Candidatus Vesicomyosocius sp. SY067_SCS001: one gene and its partner. The protein of the gene in region 2 binds, or shares a complex with, the protein of the main gene of each other region. Links are inferred from orthologs where the notes say so. Each region holds a gene or a part of one and is shown on either strand. Other genes may lie near its edges.

What was found.
Region 1: the proteins of tldD (region 2) and HUW60_RS04410 are in contact, whole or in part, in a solved structure (PDB 5NJ9), measured with the Escherichia coli proteins. The link is inferred for Candidatus Vesicomyosocius sp. SY067_SCS001 from one-to-one orthologs.

The regions. Positions count from the first base shown.
Region 1 is NZ_CP054877.1:916,168-919,024, forward strand. What follows is about bases 1-2,845. They hold HUW60_RS04410 (metallopeptidase TldD-related protein), read right to left. Parts: upstream 2,161-2,845; coding sequence 841-2,160; downstream 1-840. Other genes in these bases: HUW60_RS04405 (FAD-dependent monooxygenase), read right to left, coding at 1-841; HUW60_RS04415 (sulfite exporter TauE/SafE family protein), read right to left, coding at 2,168-2,845. In the rest of the region: more of HUW60_RS04415, read right to left, coding at 2,846-2,857.
Region 2 is NZ_CP054877.1:221,871-239,998, reverse strand. What follows is about bases 7,396-10,395. They hold tldD (metalloprotease TldD), read right to left. Parts: upstream 9,610-10,395; coding sequence 8,182-9,609; downstream 7,396-8,181. Other genes in these bases: HUW60_RS01125 (YhdP family protein), read right to left, coding at 9,606-10,395; HUW60_RS01135 (NADH-quinone oxidoreductase subunit A), read right to left, coding at 7,728-8,084; HUW60_RS01140 (NuoB/complex I 20 kDa subunit family protein), read right to left, coding at 7,396-7,724. Outside these bases: NADH-quinone oxidoreductase subunit NuoI, read right to left, coding at 1-290; NADH-quinone oxidoreductase subunit NuoH, read right to left, coding at 304-1,377; NADH-quinone oxidoreductase subunit NuoG, read right to left, coding at 1,377-3,638; NADH-quinone oxidoreductase subunit NuoF, read right to left, coding at 3,635-4,909; NADH-quinone oxidoreductase subunit NuoE, read right to left, coding at 4,906-5,379; HUW60_RS01150 (NADH-quinone oxidoreductase subunit D), read right to left, coding at 5,376-6,629; HUW60_RS01145 (NADH-quinone oxidoreductase subunit C), read right to left, coding at 6,631-7,245; more of HUW60_RS01140, read right to left, coding at 7,245-7,395; more of HUW60_RS01125, read right to left, coding at 10,396-12,077; HUW60_RS01120 (asparaginase domain-containing protein), read right to left, coding at 12,424-12,909; HUW60_RS01115 (YggS family pyridoxal phosphate-dependent enzyme), read right to left, coding at 13,147-13,785; HUW60_RS01110 (dihydroorotate dehydrogenase electron transfer subunit), read right to left, coding at 13,782-14,639; argB (acetylglutamate kinase), read right to left, coding at 14,632-15,555; radical SAM family heme chaperone HemW, read right to left, coding at 16,499-17,617; rdgB (RdgB/HAM1 family non-canonical purine NTP pyrophosphatase), read right to left, coding at 17,617-18,128. UniProt on the Escherichia coli protein: Metalloprotease involved in CcdA degradation. Suppresses the inhibitory activity of the carbon storage regulator (CsrA).

The DNA of each region.
Region 1 (2,857 bases), 690 kb from region 2 along the record:
GTTTTATATAATCTTGTGAGCTACGCTCAATGAGCTTAAAAGATTTAATATCACTAACAACTTTAAATCGACTAAATTTATATTCAACACCTTTAGAAAGTCTATCGGCAAACCGCTTAACTGAAAGTTGTATAAGCTCATCAGCTAAATTATTTTCTGCTGACCAAACAATGGATGCTTGTTTATCACTTAAAGGAAGTAAAGCAATAATACTATCTGATAAAAAACGTTGCCAAATTGTATTCTGAAAACTTTTTAAGGATTCAATATTACAAATAATAGCTTTTTGTTGGTAATTATTTTCACTAAATTCAATACCTGCTAATTCTCTAACATTTGATTTAGCACCATCTGCACCAACTAATAAACTACACGTTATTCTATGATTACTATTCAAATCAACCTGATAACCATTATCAATTTTATTGATAGCGGTAAGTTCTGTACAAATAAACTCAACACTAGTTTTCTCTAATATTGTATACATTGCAGATTGTATAGCATCATTTTCAATAATATAACCTAATTGATTAATATCTACATCTTGACTATGAAAATCTAAACTACCATGAGAATTCTGATCCCAAATATGAATATCGGTAAACTTATATTTACGCTTAATTAACCTCCAAACACCAATATTTCTTAATAACGTTTCTGATTTAGGTGTAATTGAACTAACACGTGTATGATACTTATCCTGTAATTTTGGATTAAAATAGTTAGGATCAATAATAACAATCTTTAACCCTTTATTAATCATAGATAAGGCAAATGCCTGTCCCACCATGCCACCACCAATAATAACAATATCATATCGTAAATTATTTACAGAACTCATTACACTGCTCCTGCAATAGTCATTTGCTGTATCAGAACAGAACCAACTTTAATATTATTACGATAATCAATATCCGAACCAATGTGCTCAATACCTAATAGCATTTCTTTAAGATTACCAGCAATTGTAACACCTGATACTGGATATTGAATTTTACCATTATCTACCCAAAAACCCAAAGCACCACGAGAATAATCACCAGTTGTGTCATTCACACCTTGACCCATCAGTTCAGTTACAACTAAACCTTGGTGCATATTTTTAATTACCTCATTAAGACCACCTTCAAATTTATGTTCAATCATAACATTATTCACACCGCCTGCATTTGCTGTAGTTTTAAGACCTAACTGATTAGCTGAATATTGTCCCATAATATAACTTTGAACCTGACCGCTCTTAACAAAATATTGTTGTTTTTTTAGCACGCCATCTTGGTCAAATGCTTTAGAGCCAATAGTTTTCTTAACCAGTGGTTTTTCTAATAAACTAATACTACTAGGCATTACTAACTGATCAATACTATCCAATAAAAACGTTGATTTTTTATATTGTCGAGTGCCATTTAATGCACCCATTAATTGTGAAAACAATTCACCAGATAAACGTGGTGTAAAGATAACTGGACATTTTCTTGATTCTAAAGACCTTGAAGCAAGCTTATTAACAGCTAAATTTGCTGCCTTTTTACCTACTACTTCTGGCGACTCTAGATCAAAATTATCCAATGCTACTGTATATTCATAAGCCTTTTGCATATCTCTACCTTGTTTAGCAATAATAGAACAATGTAATGAATGCTTAGTACCTTGTTGCGCCACCATCATACCATGTGAATTAATATATAAATCCTTGCCTTGAAAGCTTGATAATTCAGCACCATCTGAACTATCAATATATTTTTGCTCTAACGCAGCTGTTTCACAACGTTTAGCTAAATCAACACTATGGGTCGGATCTAAATCCCACGGATAATACATATTTAAATCAGGAGGATTAAACGCCATTAACTCTTTTGGTGCCAAGCCATTAAATAGATCTTCTTGTGTATATTTAGCAATTAGACAAGCAGATTCTATAGTTCTACCAATACCATTCTTATTTAAATCAACACTAGATGCATGTCCTTTTTTATTACCCATATGAACATTAATATCAAACATTTTATCTAAATGATGTTCTAAAGTTTCAATTTTACCCAATCGAATAGCAGTGGAAACGCCAGAGCTTGAACTTAAAAAAATTTCATAATCAGTAATATCATACTTTTTTAATAAATCAATAGCAAATTGTGCAGTATTTTCTAGTGAAAATGACATAATGAAATTATACCAAATAATAAAAATATATTAGCTTAGAAAAATGAATAATATCATATATACCCATAAATACCATAGATTGAATCGGCATCCATAGCGCTATGATTCCCAATATAATAATCAACAAACCAGATAAGCGCCGAATCCAAGGTTTTTGGATTAAAAAACCCAGCTGAGTAGATAAACCTGACATTAACAACAAGCTTGGCAACGTCCCTAGTCCAAATGACAACATAATTAAACCGCCTTCAAACATAGAACCAGATAGAATAGAAAAGCTAAGTGCTCCATAAACTAACCCACAAGGAACCCCTCCCCATAACAAACCAATAAAAAATGCACTTCTAAGATTTTTAATTGGTAAGAACTGTTGAGTTAATGGCTGTAATTTTACCCAAAATTTAGCGCCAAATTTTTCCAATATTTGAATGTTGAATGACCAGTTACCAATATATAGCCCAACCATCACCATCAACATGCCTGAGAATATTCGCAAAACCTTATCAAACACACTCATTTGTAAGACTTGAGTTAATATCATTCCAACTAAGCCAAAAATAGCACCTATTAGTACATAACTTAAAATTCTACCAAGGTTATAATTTAGATGAAAAAGTACTATTTTTTTTGGATTATTCCTAACTTTTGGGTCAAGCCCAGCACTAAGCATACCCACTATACCACCACACATTCCTAG
Region 2 (18,128 bases):
TCGTATTGGGTGGTTCGACGTGTGCCATCATCACGCATCTCAGATTCAATGGTAATAGCATTAGCAGGACAAACAGCTTCACACAATTTACAAGCAATACAGCGCTCCTCACCATTTGGATAGCGACGTAACGCATGTAATCCTCTAAAACGTGACGATATTGGAGTTCTTTCTTCTGGAAATTGTACGGTAATTTTTTTGTTAACCAACTCTTTAGCAGTAATCTTTAGCCCAATTCGTAAATCATTTAGGGTAAAATCCTTAATTAACTTATTTAATTTTTTAATCATAAGATATGTTAACTTAAAACCACGGACTAAGTTGTAATTGGGTCATCAATGCCACAACAAATATCCAAATAATAGTAATTGGTAAAAATACCTTCCAAGATAAACGCATAATTTGATCATATCTAAAACGTGGAAAGGTAGCACGTACCCATAAGTATAAAAACATAAAAAAAGTCGTTTTTGCTAGTAACCAAATTATACCAGGTATCCAAGAAAATATATTTTCAAGATAAGGAATAGCCTCAAAAGGAGAATGCCAACCACCAAAGAACATTATCACAGAAAGAACTGCCATTAAAATCATATTAGAATATTCTGCTAAAAAGAATACTGCAAACGTCATACCTGAGTATTCAACATGCGTACCTCCAACAATCTCTGATTCACCCTCTACAACATCAAAAGGTGCACGATTTGTTTCTACAAGAGATGAAATAAAAAAGATAACCATTATGGGAAATAAAGGAATAAAATACCAATAGATAATCCCGCCTTGCTGTGCTTGAACAATAGTGTTTAAGTTTACACTACCAGCAATCATAACAACTGTTACTAGTGCAAAACCAATAACAATTTCGTACGAAACTAGCAATGCTGCACTTCTAAGTGCGCCTAATAATGGATATTTTGAATTAGACGCCCAACCTGCTAAAATAATACCGTAAACACCGATAGAACCAATCGCTAAAACATACAATAAGCTAATATCTAAATTAGTAATATAAATACTCTCGTCAAATGGAATCACTGCCCATACTGCAATAGCAGGTGCAATAGCTAATACAGGCGCTAATAAAAATAAATAAATATTTGCTTTAGTAGGAAAAATAATTTCCTTAGTCATTAATTTTAAAGCATCGGCGATAGGTTGTAACCAACCTTTTGGACCAACACGATTAGGGCCGATACGTAATTGTATATAACCAATCACTTTACGTTCAGCATAGGTAAAATAGGCTGCCACTAGCATTAGTGGTATTAGCAAAGCCATTGCTTTAATAAAAATTATTAAAATAATAGCTACTGTACCGTCAAACCATGGAACAAGTGCATGTACCATTTTCACAAAAGTTTGCCAAAGTTCCATTATGCTTGTCCCTGAATATTAGTTGTTTGATTAGTATTGATAAATACACAACCATCTGCTACTGTGTCAGTAATTATCACAAGTACACCTAAATATTTATCACCAACTGATACTTTTAATATTTTAGCGGTTGTTTGATTCATATAAGCATTATTCATCTGTCCTATTTTAGTTTTTTGTAATGTTCCACTGTGTCTTAATACAGCGTCAATACTATAAGGTGAGTTTTGCCAAATTACACTAATACCATTATGATGACTGGCGAGATTGCCATTTATATCATGAGTTTGAATTGCATGTGATTGATAAGATATTTCAGCCAAAACTTGAGTGGAATCTTCATAATTAAATCCTGGTAATTCTAATAAATCAGCTATGACTTTTAAAACTTTCCAAGCAGGTTTAACCTCATTTGGTGCTTTAACTGCAGCTGTATAGGATTGAATATCATTGTTAATATTTAAATGCGTTCCTGAGGTTTCATAAATACTGGCGATCGGCAAAATAACATCTGAATAACCAACAACAATATCGTCTTTAAAACTATTTAAAGAAATAACAAAAGTATTATCTTTTTCAAAAGCTTTAATAGCCGCTCCTAAATTATGAAAATTATACTGTGGATAAATGTCTAACAAAATAAAGCCTCGCATATCAGACGCAAGCATCGTATTAACATTCATACCAGAGTTTTGGGGTACACATCCAACTAAATCAGCTGCTATAGTATTTGCCGTTATACTCAAATTTAGTGTTCTACTATTGGTACTTTGAGAAATTTTAGTAACTAAATTAGCAATAGTAGAAGCATCTACATTATTAATAATATGTTCACCTAAAATAATAACTGAACTATCAGAATTTAACATTTTATAAGCTATATTATTAGCCACTTCATCAACATCAATAGCTATCAAGTAGTCAGGTAATTCTTGAATATTGTTAATCATGATTAACTTAAGAACACCTGCTAATGTAAATGCTATTTTATTTGGTGCAATAATATTTTCGGTATGAAGCGAATAATTAAAATCAAATACCATTACATTTAACACATCGATATCTGCACCTTTTTTTGTAGCTTTACGCAACCAATGATTAATCATTGGTTGTTCTAATCGAATGTTAGCCCCTATAATTAAGGCATAATCTATCTCTTCTAGTTCGTCTAGTTTGATATTAGAATCAAGTATAATGGTATTATCTAAGTTCTTAACATTTAAACGATAGTCAATATTGTCGCAACCAACTTCTGTTAGAATCTTTTTAAATAAATAAAACTCTTCCATAGTCGCTGTATTTGATACTAATCCGCCTAATTGATCGGCTCTTTGATGCTTTAAAATATGACTATTAAGTCCTTTTACAGCATAATCCAATGCCACTTCCCAGCTTACTTGATTCCACCCTCCTTGTACTTTAATTTGAGGTTGTAACAATCTATTTTCATGCGTTAGACTTTCATACGAGAAGCGATCACGATCAGAAATCCAAATTTCGTTAACCAAATCATTATCAGCAGATACAACCCGCTTTACCTTACCCTTGTAGGATTGTACCAATAAATTTGAACCCACTAAATCATGTCTTGCGATACTAGGAATTGAGTTCATTTGCCATGATCTTAATTCATATTTAAATGGCTTAGAAGTAAGTGCTCCTACTGGACATATATCAATCATATTACCTGATAATTCAGACTGAATACCTTGCTCTAAAAATGGTTCAATCTTTAAATTTTCGCCTCTCCCAGTTCCACCCATTTCCATTATACCAGCAATTTCAACACCAAAACGTACACAACGTGTACAATGAATACAACGTGTCATATCTGTTTGAATCAACACACCAATATCACTATCTGTCACAATACGTTTACCTTCTGAAAAAGAAGAAATATCTGAGCCATATTCAACGGCCACATCTTGTAATTCACACTCACCACCTTGATCACAAACTGGACAGTCAAGCGGATGATTAATGAGTAAAAATTCCATCACTGATTTTTGACTATTCTTAGTTTTTACATTCCGTGTCTGGACTTTCATACCTTGTACAACTGGGGTTGAGCAAGCTGGTTGCGACTTAAGAGCACCCTCAATATCCACCAAACATATCCGACAAGAAGAAACTACTGAGAGTTTTTTATGATAACAAAATCTTGGCACGCTAATATTTTCTCTATCAGTGACAACGATTAGCATTTCACCTGCTTTAGCACTCACAATATTACCATTAATGTCAATTTCAATATCAGTCATCGACTACCCCTTACCATTGACTTTCCATGTTTAATATAATACTCAAATTCCTCACGAAAATTACGTAAAAAACTCTCAACAGGCATTGCTGCAGCGTCACCTAATGCACAAATAGTATTTCCCATAATTTTATTTTGTATGCTCAATAATAAGTCAATATCTCCCTTCCTACCATTACCATCAAGAATACGCTTTAATACTCTATACAACCAACCCGTTCCTTCACGACAAGGAGTGCATTGCCCGCAAGATTCATCATAATAGAAATGCGCCAACCTTGTTAATACTTTTACCATACAAGTTGATTCATTCATAATAATCACTGAACCTGCACCAAGCATTGAACCTGCTTTTTCAATACCATCATAATCCATAGTCATATTCATTACAATTTCTGCAGTTAATACCGGGGTTGATGAACCTCCTGGAATCACGGCTTTTAACTTAGTGTCGTCACGCATACCACCTGCCATCTCAAGTAAATCTTTAAAAGATATACCCATAGGCACTTCAAAATTTGCTGGATTTACAACATGTCCTGAGACTGAAAATAATTTACAACCTCCAGAGTTTTTAACACCAATATCTGCAAACCATTGACCGCCACATCTTAAAATCTCAGGTACGCTTGCAAAACTTTCAGTATTATTAATCGTAGTGGGTTTACCAAATAATCCTACATTAGCAGGAAATGGTGGCTTAAATCTAGGCTGACCTTTTTTGCCTTCAATGGATTCTAATAAAGCAGTTTCTTCACCGCAAATATAAGCACCTGCACCTAGGTGTGTATATAAATCAAAATTAATAGAACTGTTATTAATATTTTGACCTAACAATCCTGCCTTATAAGCCTCTTTTAACGCACCTTCAAAACGTTTGAAAGGCTCCATAAATTCCCCACGAATATAGTTATAACCAACACTGGCGTTCATAACAAAACCACCAATTGCCATACCTTCAATCACTGCATGAGGATTAAATCTTAAAATATCTCTATCTTTACAAGTACCTGGTTCTCCTTCATCTGAATTACAAACTACGTATTTTTGTCCATCAGAATGACGTGGCATAAAACTCCATTTAAGTCCAGTAGGAAATCCAGCACCACCCCGACCACGTAAACCTGACAACTTTAATTCGTCAACGATTTGATCAGGTGTCAATTCACCTTTGAGGATTTTACGCCATACTAAATAACCACCACTGGCTTCATAAACTTTAAATGACCAACATTGATCTTTTGTCAGATTTTTAAAGCAAACTTCGTTCATTTGAGATTATCCACAATCTTATCAATCTTATCAATAGTAAGATTTTCAAAATACTTTTCATTAATCTGAAACATTGGAGCACCCACACAAGACCCTAAACACTCAACTTTTTTAACACTTATTAAACCATCTAAGGTTACTTCACCTGTTTTAACACCTAGTTTATTTTCTAGATGCTTAATTAAATCATCAGCGCCATTTAACATACATGAAATATTATGACAAAAACGAATTACATGCTTGCCAACTTTTTTATAATTGTAATTTTCATAAAAAGTAGCTACTTCTTGAACAGCCATACCTGGCATATCTAAATAATCAGCCACTTCTTGGATAATACTAGCACTTAATATATTTTCATTTTCTGCTTGAACAATTTTTAAAGCTTGCATAACGGCAGAACTTTGTCTATCTTTTGGATATTTTGCAATCCAGACATCAATTTGATTTTTTGCTCTAATTGAAATCATCTATCTATTTCACCAAATACAACATCTTGTGTACCAATAATAGTCACAACATCTGACAACATATGTCCTCTTGTCATTTCATTCATAGAAGCCAAATGAGAAAAACCAGGCGCTCTAATTTTAACTCTATAAGGCTTATTAGCTCCATCAGAAATGAGATACACCCCAAATTCACCCTTTGGGTGCTCAACAGCACGATAAACCTCACCCTCTGGCAAACAATAGCCTTCAGTAAATAATTTAAAGTGATGAATTAAAGATTCCATGTCATTTTTCATATTAGTACGTTTGGGTTGTGATACCTTGTGATCATCACTCATAACTGCACCTGGATTTTCTCGTAACCACTTAACACATTGTTTAATAATGTGGTTTGATTGACGCATTTCTTCCATACGTACTAAGTAACGATCATAACTATCACCTGTCATACCTATTGGTATATCAAACTTTAATTGATCATAAATTGCATAAGGTTGATTTTTTCTCAAATCCCACTCCACACCAGAGCCTCTAAGCATAGGTCCTGTAAATCCTAACTGTTTAGCGCGATTTGCAGAAACAACGCCAATATTCACCAAACGCTGTTTCCAAATACGATTATCCGTTAATAAATCATCATATTGCTTGATACTTTTAGGAAACTCTTTAACAAAATCAGCAATAAAATCTAATAATGAGCCTTGACGATTTTCGTTCATAGTTTCTAACTCTTTACTTGTTCGGAAATCTGAAGCTAAATACTGAGGCATTTTATCTGGCAAATCTCGATAAACACCACCTGGACGATAATAAGTTGCATGCATGCGTGAACCTGATACCGCCTCATAACAATCAATCAATTTTTCACGTTCACGAAATGCGTATAAAAAAATACTCATAGCTCCAACATCAAGCCCATGCGTACCTAACCACATTAAATGATTAAGAATTCTAGTAATTTCGTCAAACATTACTCGAATGTACTGAGCACGTTCAGGTACCTTTAAATTCAACATAGCTTCAATTGCCATTACATAAGCATGTTCATTACACATCATCGAAACATAATCAAGCCTATCCATATAACCAATTGATTGATTATATGGCTTGGATTCTACCAATTTTTCTGTACCACGGTGTAACAAGCCAATATGCGGATCAGCCCGTTCAATAACCTCACCATCAATTTCTAAAATAAGGCGGAGTACACCATGAGCTGCAGGATGTTGAGGACCAAAATTAAGAGTATAGTTACGAATTTCAGCCATTTTATTTCCTAATTACTCTTGGTACATTAATATTTGGTTCAATGCTTACTTTTTCATAAATCACCCGACCCAAATCCTCATCATAACGCATTTCAACTTCACCAATCATGGGAAAATCTTTACGTAATGGATGACCTGTAAAGCCATAATCAGTCAAAATTCGACGTAAATCTGTATGATTTTCAAACAAGATACCCATTAAATCAAAGGCTTCTCGTTCATACCAATCAGCAGATGCCCAGATATCAGTGACTGACTTGATAATAGGCTCTACTTCATCGACAAATGATTTTACTCTAATACGTTTGTTTTTACTGACAGATAACAGATGATATACCACAGCAAAACGTTTTTCATGTATATCTTTTACACCTTGATGATTACGTCCTCTAGAAAAACCAGAAGCACTGGCATTGCCATTCCAATCTGATTGTCCATAAGTTAAATAATCAACACCACATAAATCTATTAACGTATCAAAAGAAAAAAAATCTCTTAATTTCAAACAGGTTTTAATAATATTCTGAGAACTAACTGTTAAAGTTAACTCATCAAAAGCTTCAACTAAATGGGTCTTTCCAAAAACCTCAATTAATGATGTCTTTAAATTTTGCATTATGTTATTGCAATAGTGTTAGTGCGTCGAATTTTATCTTGTAATTGCATAATACCGTATAACAATGCTTCTGCCGTTGGAGGACAACCTGGAACATAAATATCAACTGGAACAATACGATCGCAACCTCTAATAACTGCATAAGAGTAATGATAATAACCACCACCATTTGCACATGAACCCATAGAAATAACCCACTTTGGCTCAGGCATTTGGTCATAAACTTTACGTAAAGCTGGAGCCATTTTATTAGTAAGTGTACCCGCTACAATCATTAAATCTGATTGACGTGGCGTAGGCCTAAAAACAATACCAAAACGATCTAAATCATAACGAGAAGACCCTGCTTCCATCATCTCTACCGCACAACAAGCTAAGCCAAAAGTCATTGGCCAAAGCGAACCTGTTCGTGCCCAGTTAATGACTTTGTCAAGCGACATGGTTATAAAACCTTGTTTTATTAAACCCTCAATTGCCATTAGTTATTCCCATTCAAGTGCGCCGTTTTTCCATTCAAAAACAAAACCCACTATCAATAAAAATAAGAAAATACTCATTACAACAAAACCAAACCAACCAAGTTGGGACTGAACTACCGCCCATGGAAAAACAAAGGCAACTTCTAAATCAAACAAAATAAATAGAATAGCTACTAAATAATAACGTACATTAAAATACGTACGCGAATCATTAAAGGCAGGAAAACCACATTCAAATTGAGTATTTTTTTCTTCATTTGGTTTACTCGGACCTAGTAAATAGCCAATTAACATTGGCCCAATACCAAAAAAAAGTCCTAAAAATATAAATACAACAATAGGTAAATAGTTTTCTAACACCTAATTTCTCCCAACTAAAAAATAGACTTCTAAGTATTATATCTAATTAAATTGACAAATCTACCTATAACCAACAAATACATTTTTAGAGGTTGAATTATACATTAACTTCAGTGCCACCTACGGTCAACTGGTCTATTTTTAGACTAGGTTGACCCACTCCAACAGGAACATTTTGGCCATCTTTGCCACATATACCAACACCATTATCAAGTTTTAAATCATTCGCCACCATAGATATTTTTTTTAATACCTTATCGCCAGAACCTGTCAATGTTACGCCTTTAACAGGGTGCATAATTTTTCCATTTTTAATCAAATAAGCCTCATTAGCACTAAAAACAAATTTACCTGAAGTAATATCAACTTGACCACCATCAAAATTAATAGCATAAATACCATAATCAACAGAAGCAATCATATCATCTAAAGAATCTTGTCCATTTAACATATAAGTATTAGTCATTCTTGGCATAGGAATATGAGCATAAGACTCACGTCTACCATTACCAGTTGATACAGTATCCATTAATTTAGCATTAATTTTGTCAAATAGATAACCTTTTAAAATACCATTTTCAATTAATAAAGTATTTTGTGTTGGTGTACCTTCATCATCAATTGTCAAGCTACCACGTCTATTTACCAAAGTACCATTATCAACAATAGTACATTTGTCACTAGCTACTTGCTCACCAATTCTATTAGTAAATACTGATGATTTTTTACGATTAAAATCACCTTCCAAGCCATGGCCAATAGCCTCATGCAACAATACCCCTGGCCAGCCAGAACCTAGTATCACGGGCATGTTTCCAGCAGGTGCGTTCTTTGACTCCAACGCTAATAATGCCTGTCTAATAGCTTCATTAACATAAATTTCATCCAAAGCATGATTAACAAAGTATTGATAATCATACCGACCACCACCACCGCTTGAGGCAGATTCAATTCTGCCATTACACTCAACAATAACATTTACACTAACACGTACCATTGGGCGATAATCTTTAGCAAATACACCATCAGTTGAAGTAATTAATATCTCACTAAACCCGCCAGAAATAGAAGCACTAACTTGTATAACCTTAGACTCCTTTCTAGCAATCTTATCAATTCTATTTAGAAAATCAACCTTTTCTTGTGAGCTAAAACTATTAAGCGGGTTTAAACCACTATATTTAGCAACTTGTGGAATAGATTGAAAATCCTGAATTTTTCCTACAGTAGTCTGATACATTGATACACCCTTGGCAAAATTAATGGCTTTTTCAATCGATCTTAGGTTTAAATCATTTGAATAAGCAAAACCAGTTTGATCAAAACTTACAGCTCTAGCACCTACGCCATGGCTAATATGATAGGTGCCAGACTTAACAATACTTTCTTCCAAAAACCAAGATTCAACCGCTGAATGTTGAAAATATAAATCTGCATAATCAATACCTTTAGCTGCTAAAGAGGATAGTAAAGTGGTTATTATTTCTTGATTTAAATGATGATCATCTAATAGTTGTTCAATCATAATACAGTTGATATCTTCTCAATAACAGGCTTATTCCATGGACCCGTTATTTTATATTTAAATTCAACAACTTTATCAACAATATTATTAATCAGTTCTCCTTTAAATAACATCCTATCTGTTAACCAAACTCCCAAACCTGCTAAACCACCGCCAGCTAAATAAGTAGCAATCGGCACAGCATCACCAATAGCAGGCAATACCTTTGCTTCTAAATGATAGGTTTGTTCAACAAATTTACTTGAACCTGTTAAAGTAATTATACTTGAGCTTGAGTTGAGTTCAAAATGAACAATAGTCGCCATAGAATTGTTAATATAAATTTGTGCATCAATTGTATCATAGGCAAACCCTTTACTAATCAAATCAGTGATATTTAGTTCCAAACGCTTAGCAATAGATTTAATATTGAGCAATGATAAAACTAATCCAATATTAAGGTCTTCATTAGTAAATACACCCTCTTTAACTTTAACTTTAATCAAACCACTGATATCTTCAGAACTCATGTTCCACGGAGCACAATTACAGAATAGACGTACATCAAACTCAAATTGACCACCACGAACCTTCCCTTTAATATTTAGTTTATCAAGAAATTCGCTCAATTTATTACCTTTTACTTTAGCAAAAAGCTTAGTTCTACCATTAATCCAAACACCATTAAAACTCAGATTTTGAGTACCAAAACCAACACCTGAAAACTCTAAATTAATAATTTTTAGCATTTTATCTTGTGATTTAAACGTAGCATGAAAATTAGGTATCTTTCTTTCACCTACTTGAATGTCTTGTATACTTAAATGCATACTAGGGATATCTTTTACCCTAATATCCCAATTACCTTTTATTTTATCTAGTCCTGTTATTTGAAGATTTGTTAATTTTACCTCAGGTAAAACACCATTATTTAGTATAATATTTGCATCAATTTTTAAAGCATCAGACTTAATATTTACCTGCCATGATTGATTTAAATATTTAGCTAAGTAAAACTCAAAATTATCACTACTATTGGTAAGTACTATGGCAAATAATGCATCTAAACCGCTATCTTGATTATTAGAATTCATATGAATATTAAACGACTTACCTCGAATATTACCCATACCATATGAAATAATTTGATTATTATGTAATACCAAATGTGCATTATAGTTCTTAACAACAATTGAACCTCCCAATATAGTCAAACGATTGTCTTTGATATTCAAATCAATATCTAATGCCGGATCTGTTTTATTTAGTGGTATTGTTAACTCCACATCAGCAAATACCTTACCAGATAAACTAAAATGTTTTAGTACATTATTCACATTACTATCTAGTGGTGCCTCTTTTAAAAAGCGAATCAACACTTCGCTATAGGTGTTAATTTTACCAACTACACTAACTTCTAATTCATCTTTACTCATATACAGCATTTGAATTTTAATACCTTGCAAAAACATTTCATTTAACGTAGCGTGATTAACTGTAACTGTAATTTGCTTATCATCAATATAAATATCTGCATCTAACTGTTTAAGATTATGCCAATCGGCATTAAACAATAACTCGGTATTAGTTAGGTGTGCATCAAGTTTTATCTTTGCTGGCAATTCCTTTGAAAGATTCTTCTTAATATTAATATTAATATTATCTATCGTACCTGATCGAAAAGCTTGTTCGATCCATTGATAAGTTGCACTACCTATTAATACTAAGGGTAAATAATCACTAATTTTAACTACATTCATACGTTTGATAAGGCCAGTAATCTGGATAAAATCATCATTTTTATGGTTATATAACTTAAGTCTTAATACAAGTTTAAAGTCATCATTACTCACAGTAATTAGCCATGTTAAACAACCATCACAACTTACTTGAACATTAGATAAGAAAATTGTAACATTAAAATATTGAGTTACAAGACCCTGTTTAGGAATTGTTAATAAGAGCTGTACTCCATCTCTTTCAAGAGTCAAAGGTGCCATTTTAATTGCATGCTTAATAATTATTTTATTGATATGTAAAGATTCAAAGAAATATAGCTTTTCTAACATGTCAAGTGAAGCTATATTGTTAATATTATTTATATTAGCACCATTAGGATTAGAATAAAGCATTAAAGTATCAATATAAATTTTGCTAGGATGATAAATATTATCAAACAAATTTAATAAATTCACATGCCAAGATAATTTCTTAATAATAGCTATTTTCTGCTGATTTTTATTTGATAAGATAGCAATATCATGTACTTTTAAAGCGATTCCTATATTTTCAAAATAAAATGTAATTTTAGATAGTCGAACATCAAGACCAGTTAAACTTGATAATTGGTTTTCAATCGGCGCTTTTAATAATATTGGAAATGTCACAAAAAATAACACTACTAGTACAATAATGAGCGAAAAAATAACACTAACCCAAGTGCTTATTTTTAATACTTTAATACCGCCATAAAGTGTTCTTTTAATCATTATTAAACTTATCAATGTATTCTCAATATAACACCGACCTTGGGAAATTATAACTTATTTTTACAAATAAGTTATTTATTGATATTGATACAAAACCATATTAAAAATATAAGAAAAACCATATACTTAAAAGTTTAACGTCAATTATAATAATGTATATGTCTTATTATTTACGTTAATACGTTTTCTAATTATTCAATTAAACAATTAAACATATATATAAAATATATTTAAAAAATGATTTGACGTTACCAAAAAGTACTTGTATAGATTTATTCACATAATTGGCTAAAAGTAGTCATCTGAATATACGATAAAATAAATACCATTAATTACATTCGAAATGCTATAGCAATGTAAAAATACCTATCTCTTTATTTTTTTTTACCTTGTCAAAATCAAACACTTGCCCATTCATAGTAATATAAACACCATATTCTTTGATTTGTACTGCACTTAAAGCTACACCTAAATTAAACAGTGCATCAGAATAATTAATAGAATAAGGGATCATGGATCCAAATAAAACAATAGTTTTATTATTAACCTCTTTGGCTAATAATTTTGCAGTTCTAACCATAGAATCAGTACCATGAGTAATTAAAATATGTCTTGTGTCACTTTCCTGACACTTTTTCACAATTAACGCTCGATCAATATCGCTCATATCTAAACTATCTTTTAAAAACAACACCTCAGATAAAGTATCGACCATCGACCTAGACCGATTAAGCATATCAATAAGATAAGTTTGTTGAAACACTAACTTACCAATCAATTCATCATAAACTTTATCAATTGTACCGCCAGTAATTAATAATTTGATTCTCATGATAAAATCATACTTTGTTTAAACTTAAATATAATAAGGTAAATTTATATTCTTCAAAAGAAAAAAGACAATCTATCTAATATGTTTATTTATAGAAATAAAAAATTATTCTTAAAAACTCTACATTTACAATATAATTTAGGTGTTTCTATAAAAACTAAAACATTAAATTTTAACCATATTCCTTTTCTAAAATCAGTTATAAAGTACTTCATTTAACAATAAAAATGATTATATTCAAGTTCTTTTTCCAAAAATATCTGCACCAATACGTACAGAAGTAGCACCATTCTCAATAGCTAATTCTAAATCATGACTCATACCCATCGATAAAACATCTAAATTAGAATATTTCTTAATAATATTTTCCATTCTAGAAAAACTTTGTGCTGAGCTAAAAGGACTTGGAACACACATAAAACCTCTTAAAGTGAGATTTTTTAGACTTTCAAAATGAGTAATTAGTTCATCAATTTGTCTAACTAATACACCTGATTTAGTAGGTTCATTATCAATGTTAATTTGTAAAAGTACCTTTAATTTAGGTAAGTTTTTTGGGCGTTGATCGTTAAGTCTTTGTGCAATTTTTAATCGGCCTATACTATCTACCCAGTCAAAATTTTTGGCAATTTTTAAGGTTTTATTTGACTGAATAGGCCCAATAAAATGCCAAATTAAGTTTTGGCCTTTTAGATGATTAATTTTTATAAGTGCTTCTTGAAGATAGTTTTCAGCGAAATGCTGTTGTCCTACATCAATTGCTTGTTGTAACTCATATACTGATCTAGTTTTACTCACCGCAACTAAAGTAACAGACTGAGTATGATTAACCTGATTAATTCTTAACTGGACTTTTATTAAATTATCTTTAATCAAAATACTTGATAGGCATCAAAAACTGGACCATCAACACAAATACGCTGCATAGAAATACCTTGTTCAGTTTTAACTTCAACTACACATCCTGCACAACCACCAACAGCACAGGCCATATTTTCCTCTAATGAAACCTGACAAGGCAAGTCATGCTCTTTAATCAAATTAGCCACTGTCACTAGCATAGAATGTGGACCACAAGCATACACCTCAACTTGCATTCTTTCATCAACTGTTAGACTGTCTAAATATACTTTTGCTAAATCAGTTACAAAACCCTTAAATACGCCATCAAAACCTTGAAAACTGGTTAATCGACACTCAATACCCCAATCCTCTAACTCTGTCATAGTGTGCGTTGCACCCTGATAATCTTTCCCATTATCAGCTAACTTAGCAGAAAATGGGAATGGCACTTCAGAGCCTAAAATTGCAAAAGGTTTATAATCACTATTTTTTATTTGTTGTGCAAAAGCGATCATAGGCGGCATACCCACACCCCCCCCAATTAGTAGTGGTAATTTTTTATTGGTTAACTCAAAACTATTACCAATAGGACCAACAATTGATAGCATATCACCTACTTTTTGCTTAGCTAATTGACGAGTGCCTTTACCAACTACCTTGTAAAGCAAGTCAAAGGTACCCTTTTCAGAATCAACCGACATGATTGAAATAGGCCGTCTCATTGCTAAATAATCAGAAACTCTAAGATGTACAAATTGCCCTGGTTTGCTCTGTTGAGCGATAATACTTGATGCTAAAGTTAAAATATATTGTTCATTTTCAAACCTAGAATGTAACAAAATTTGACAATCACAAACCTTAATTTTATGAATGTTAGCCTTACTCATTACAGGTAATCAAGGTACCAGATTCATTACAGGTAATCAAGGTACCAACACCATTATCTGTAAAGATTTCTAGCAATACAGCATGTGCAACTCGTCCATCAATAATATGCGTAGATTTTACCCCATTTCTAACAGATGATAAAGCACAATCAATTTTTGGCAACATACCACCATAAATTGTTCCATCTTCAATAAGACTATCAATAATATTGATGTCAAGACCAGTTAATAATTCACCATTTGCACCTAATAAACCAGATGTGTTGGTTAATAATATTAACTTTTCAGCATTTAGCGCTTGAGCAATTGAACCTGCAACTAAATCTGCGTTAATATTATAAGAAAAACCATCATTGCCCACACCAATAGGTGCAATAACTGGAATAAAATCTCCTTTTAATAGTAAATTAATAACTGAAATATCAATTTTATCTACCTCTCCAACATGACCAAGATCAATAATTTCAGACGTTAGTTCAGGTTTAACATCACTTTTTAATTTCTTAGCAGAAATTAAGCTACCATCTTTACCAGTTAAGCCAATGGAATGACCACCATGCTGATGAATAAGATTGACAATTTCTTTATTAACCAAACCGCCTAACACCATTTCAACTACATCCATAGTTTCTGAATCAGTAACACGCATGCCATCAACAAATTGACTTTGTTTACCAATCTTCTCTAATGTCTTACCAATTTGTGGGCCGCCACCATGCACCACGATTGGATTCATTCCAACAGATTTCATCAGCACAATATCACGAGCAAAACTAGATTTTAATGCTTCATCAACCATAGCATTACCACCATATTTAATGACAATAGTTTTACCTTGGAATTTTTGAAAATAAGATAAGCTTTCCGTTAAAACGCTTGCAATATTGTGTATATTATTAGACATATTATGCAACATAAAAATTTATTAAAATAATATTTTACTTAATGTTTATAGCAAAAATCTGATTTTTTTGACAAACAAAACCCCAAATATTTACAAAAATGAACACTAATTTTGATATACCTTAATCTATTAGCATTATTAAATCACAGTGAATAATAACATTGAGATTACTGCACCTAAAATCATTGAATTAAATAGTATGCCAAATAAAAGATGTAAAACACCGGAAGACACTAGATTTTATATTCAAAATATAATCAATATTCGATAACTATTACAGAATTCATATTAATTATATATTTATTCTTTCACTCTTTGCCATATTAATTGAATCAAAATTCTTATAAAGTTTAAATTTGATAGGTAAACTTTGAGATTTAAGCACTATATTCAACCATATAAGAAAATACTATATTTTTATTAATACAAATAAAAATAAACAAAAAACTAGTTTTACTAAATAGTTCTAATTATAATCTCATCACCAATACTTTTTTAACTAATATTCTTTCTACAAAATACATATTTATAATCAAACTTATTTTCTCAATGAGAAGTGTTATTTCTTTATTTAAAACCTTCTAAAATTCAAAATTTATCTAATAATAAACCAAACAGTAGCAGACACCATAAAATTTATTACTTTAGACTTGATTATCTAAAGAAAAATCAAACGATTAGAGAAAAATATCATAATAGGTTCATTAACAAAAATTATATATATAAAACATAAATATGAGAGTTAGACATTATAAACTGGATGTTTATCCTAAATTATCATAAAAATCATAAAGTAATATCCAACATGTATATTAATTTAATGACAATACTATTGTATTAACCTGTATCATAGAATATATATCCAATATATATTTTGGATAAACTTAAGCATTTACTAGATAAAATCAAATGAATAATAATTAAAATCAAATGAATAATAATGCCAAAAAACACATCATAAAAAAATAGCTTGTAAATCATTCAAGAAATCAAAACCTTTTTTACTAGGTTTCGCCAGCTTGCCATCTAATTCAAACAAGCCAAGTGCTTTGGCCTTATTTAATTGATACTCAATTACTTGTATTGGTTGCCTTGTTCTTAGCTCAAACAATTTCAAATCAAATCCATGTTTTAACCTCAGTGCATTAAGCATAAAATCAAAACTTAAATTTTTAATCTGATTAACTTGTTTTTGTCTGTTTTCTAGATAGTCATTTGGCAAACGTGCCTTTATCGTTCTAAACGGTAAAAACTCCTTTAGTAAAGTAATTTTACCATGAGCACCAGCACCTATACCAATATAATCACCAAATTGCCAATAATTTAAATTATGCTTTGAAGGTGTTTTTCCAAAAGCAGACACCTCGTAGCGAGTATAACCATTTCTTTCTAATAAACTTACACCTATATTACCCATCTGCCAAATAACCTCATCACTTGGCAAAATCGGTGTATATTTAGCAAAATAAGTATTAGGCTCAATAGTTAATTGATAAAAAGAAATATGGTCAGGTTTTAAATTAATAGCTTGATGAACATCAGACAAACATTCATCTAATGTTTGTCTCTCTAATCCATACATAATATCAATATTAAAACATTTAAAATCAACCTGATTAGCTTGTTCACAGGCATAAATCGCTTCATCAGCATTATGAATACGACCCAATGATTTCAGATGTTTATCATTAAAAGACTGCACACCAATTGAAAGCCTATTAATACCAATATGCTTAAATAATTTAAACTTTTCAGTCTCAAAAATACCAGGATTAGTTTCTAACGTAATTTCAATATTATTTGCAAATTTCAACCTCTTTTTTAAACCAGTAAATAACTTAAAAAGTTCTTGCTCACTCATTAAACTAGGTGTACCGCCACCTAAAAAAATAGATTGAATAGTACGACCTTGAATATAATCTAAGTCCTCATTAAGATCTTCTAATAATGACTCAATATAGCCACTTCGTTGATCACAATCATGAGAATTAAAATCACAATAAGGACATTTTTTAACACACCATGGATAATGAATATATAACGATAATGGCGGTAATTCTAATATACAACCCACTATTTTTTTTTGAGTACTTTAAGCAACGTCGATAAAGCCTTTCCTCGGTGAGAAATTTTATTTTTTGTTACAGATGAAAGCTCGGCAGAAGTGCAATTATGGATTGGTATATAAAAAATTGGGTCATAACCAAAACCATTATTACCTCTTTTTTCACGTAATATCTCGCCTTCCCATTTTTGTTGAATTATAATAGGCGTTGGATCACTAGCATGTTCAACAAAAACAATCGCACACCAAAATCGTCCAGTTCTCTCACCATCTGCTATGTCCTTCATATCAATTAATACTTTTTGAATATTTGCCTCATCATCCCTATGACAATTCGCATAACGTGCAGAATAAATACCAGGATTACCACCTAATGCATCAATTACAATACCTGAATCATCAGCCAATGCTGGTAACCCAGACTGTTCACTAGAATTTCGTGCTTTAATCAGTGCATTTTCAACAAAGGTTAGTCCTATTTCTGGAACCTCTTTAATCTGCCTATCCTTCATTGATATAA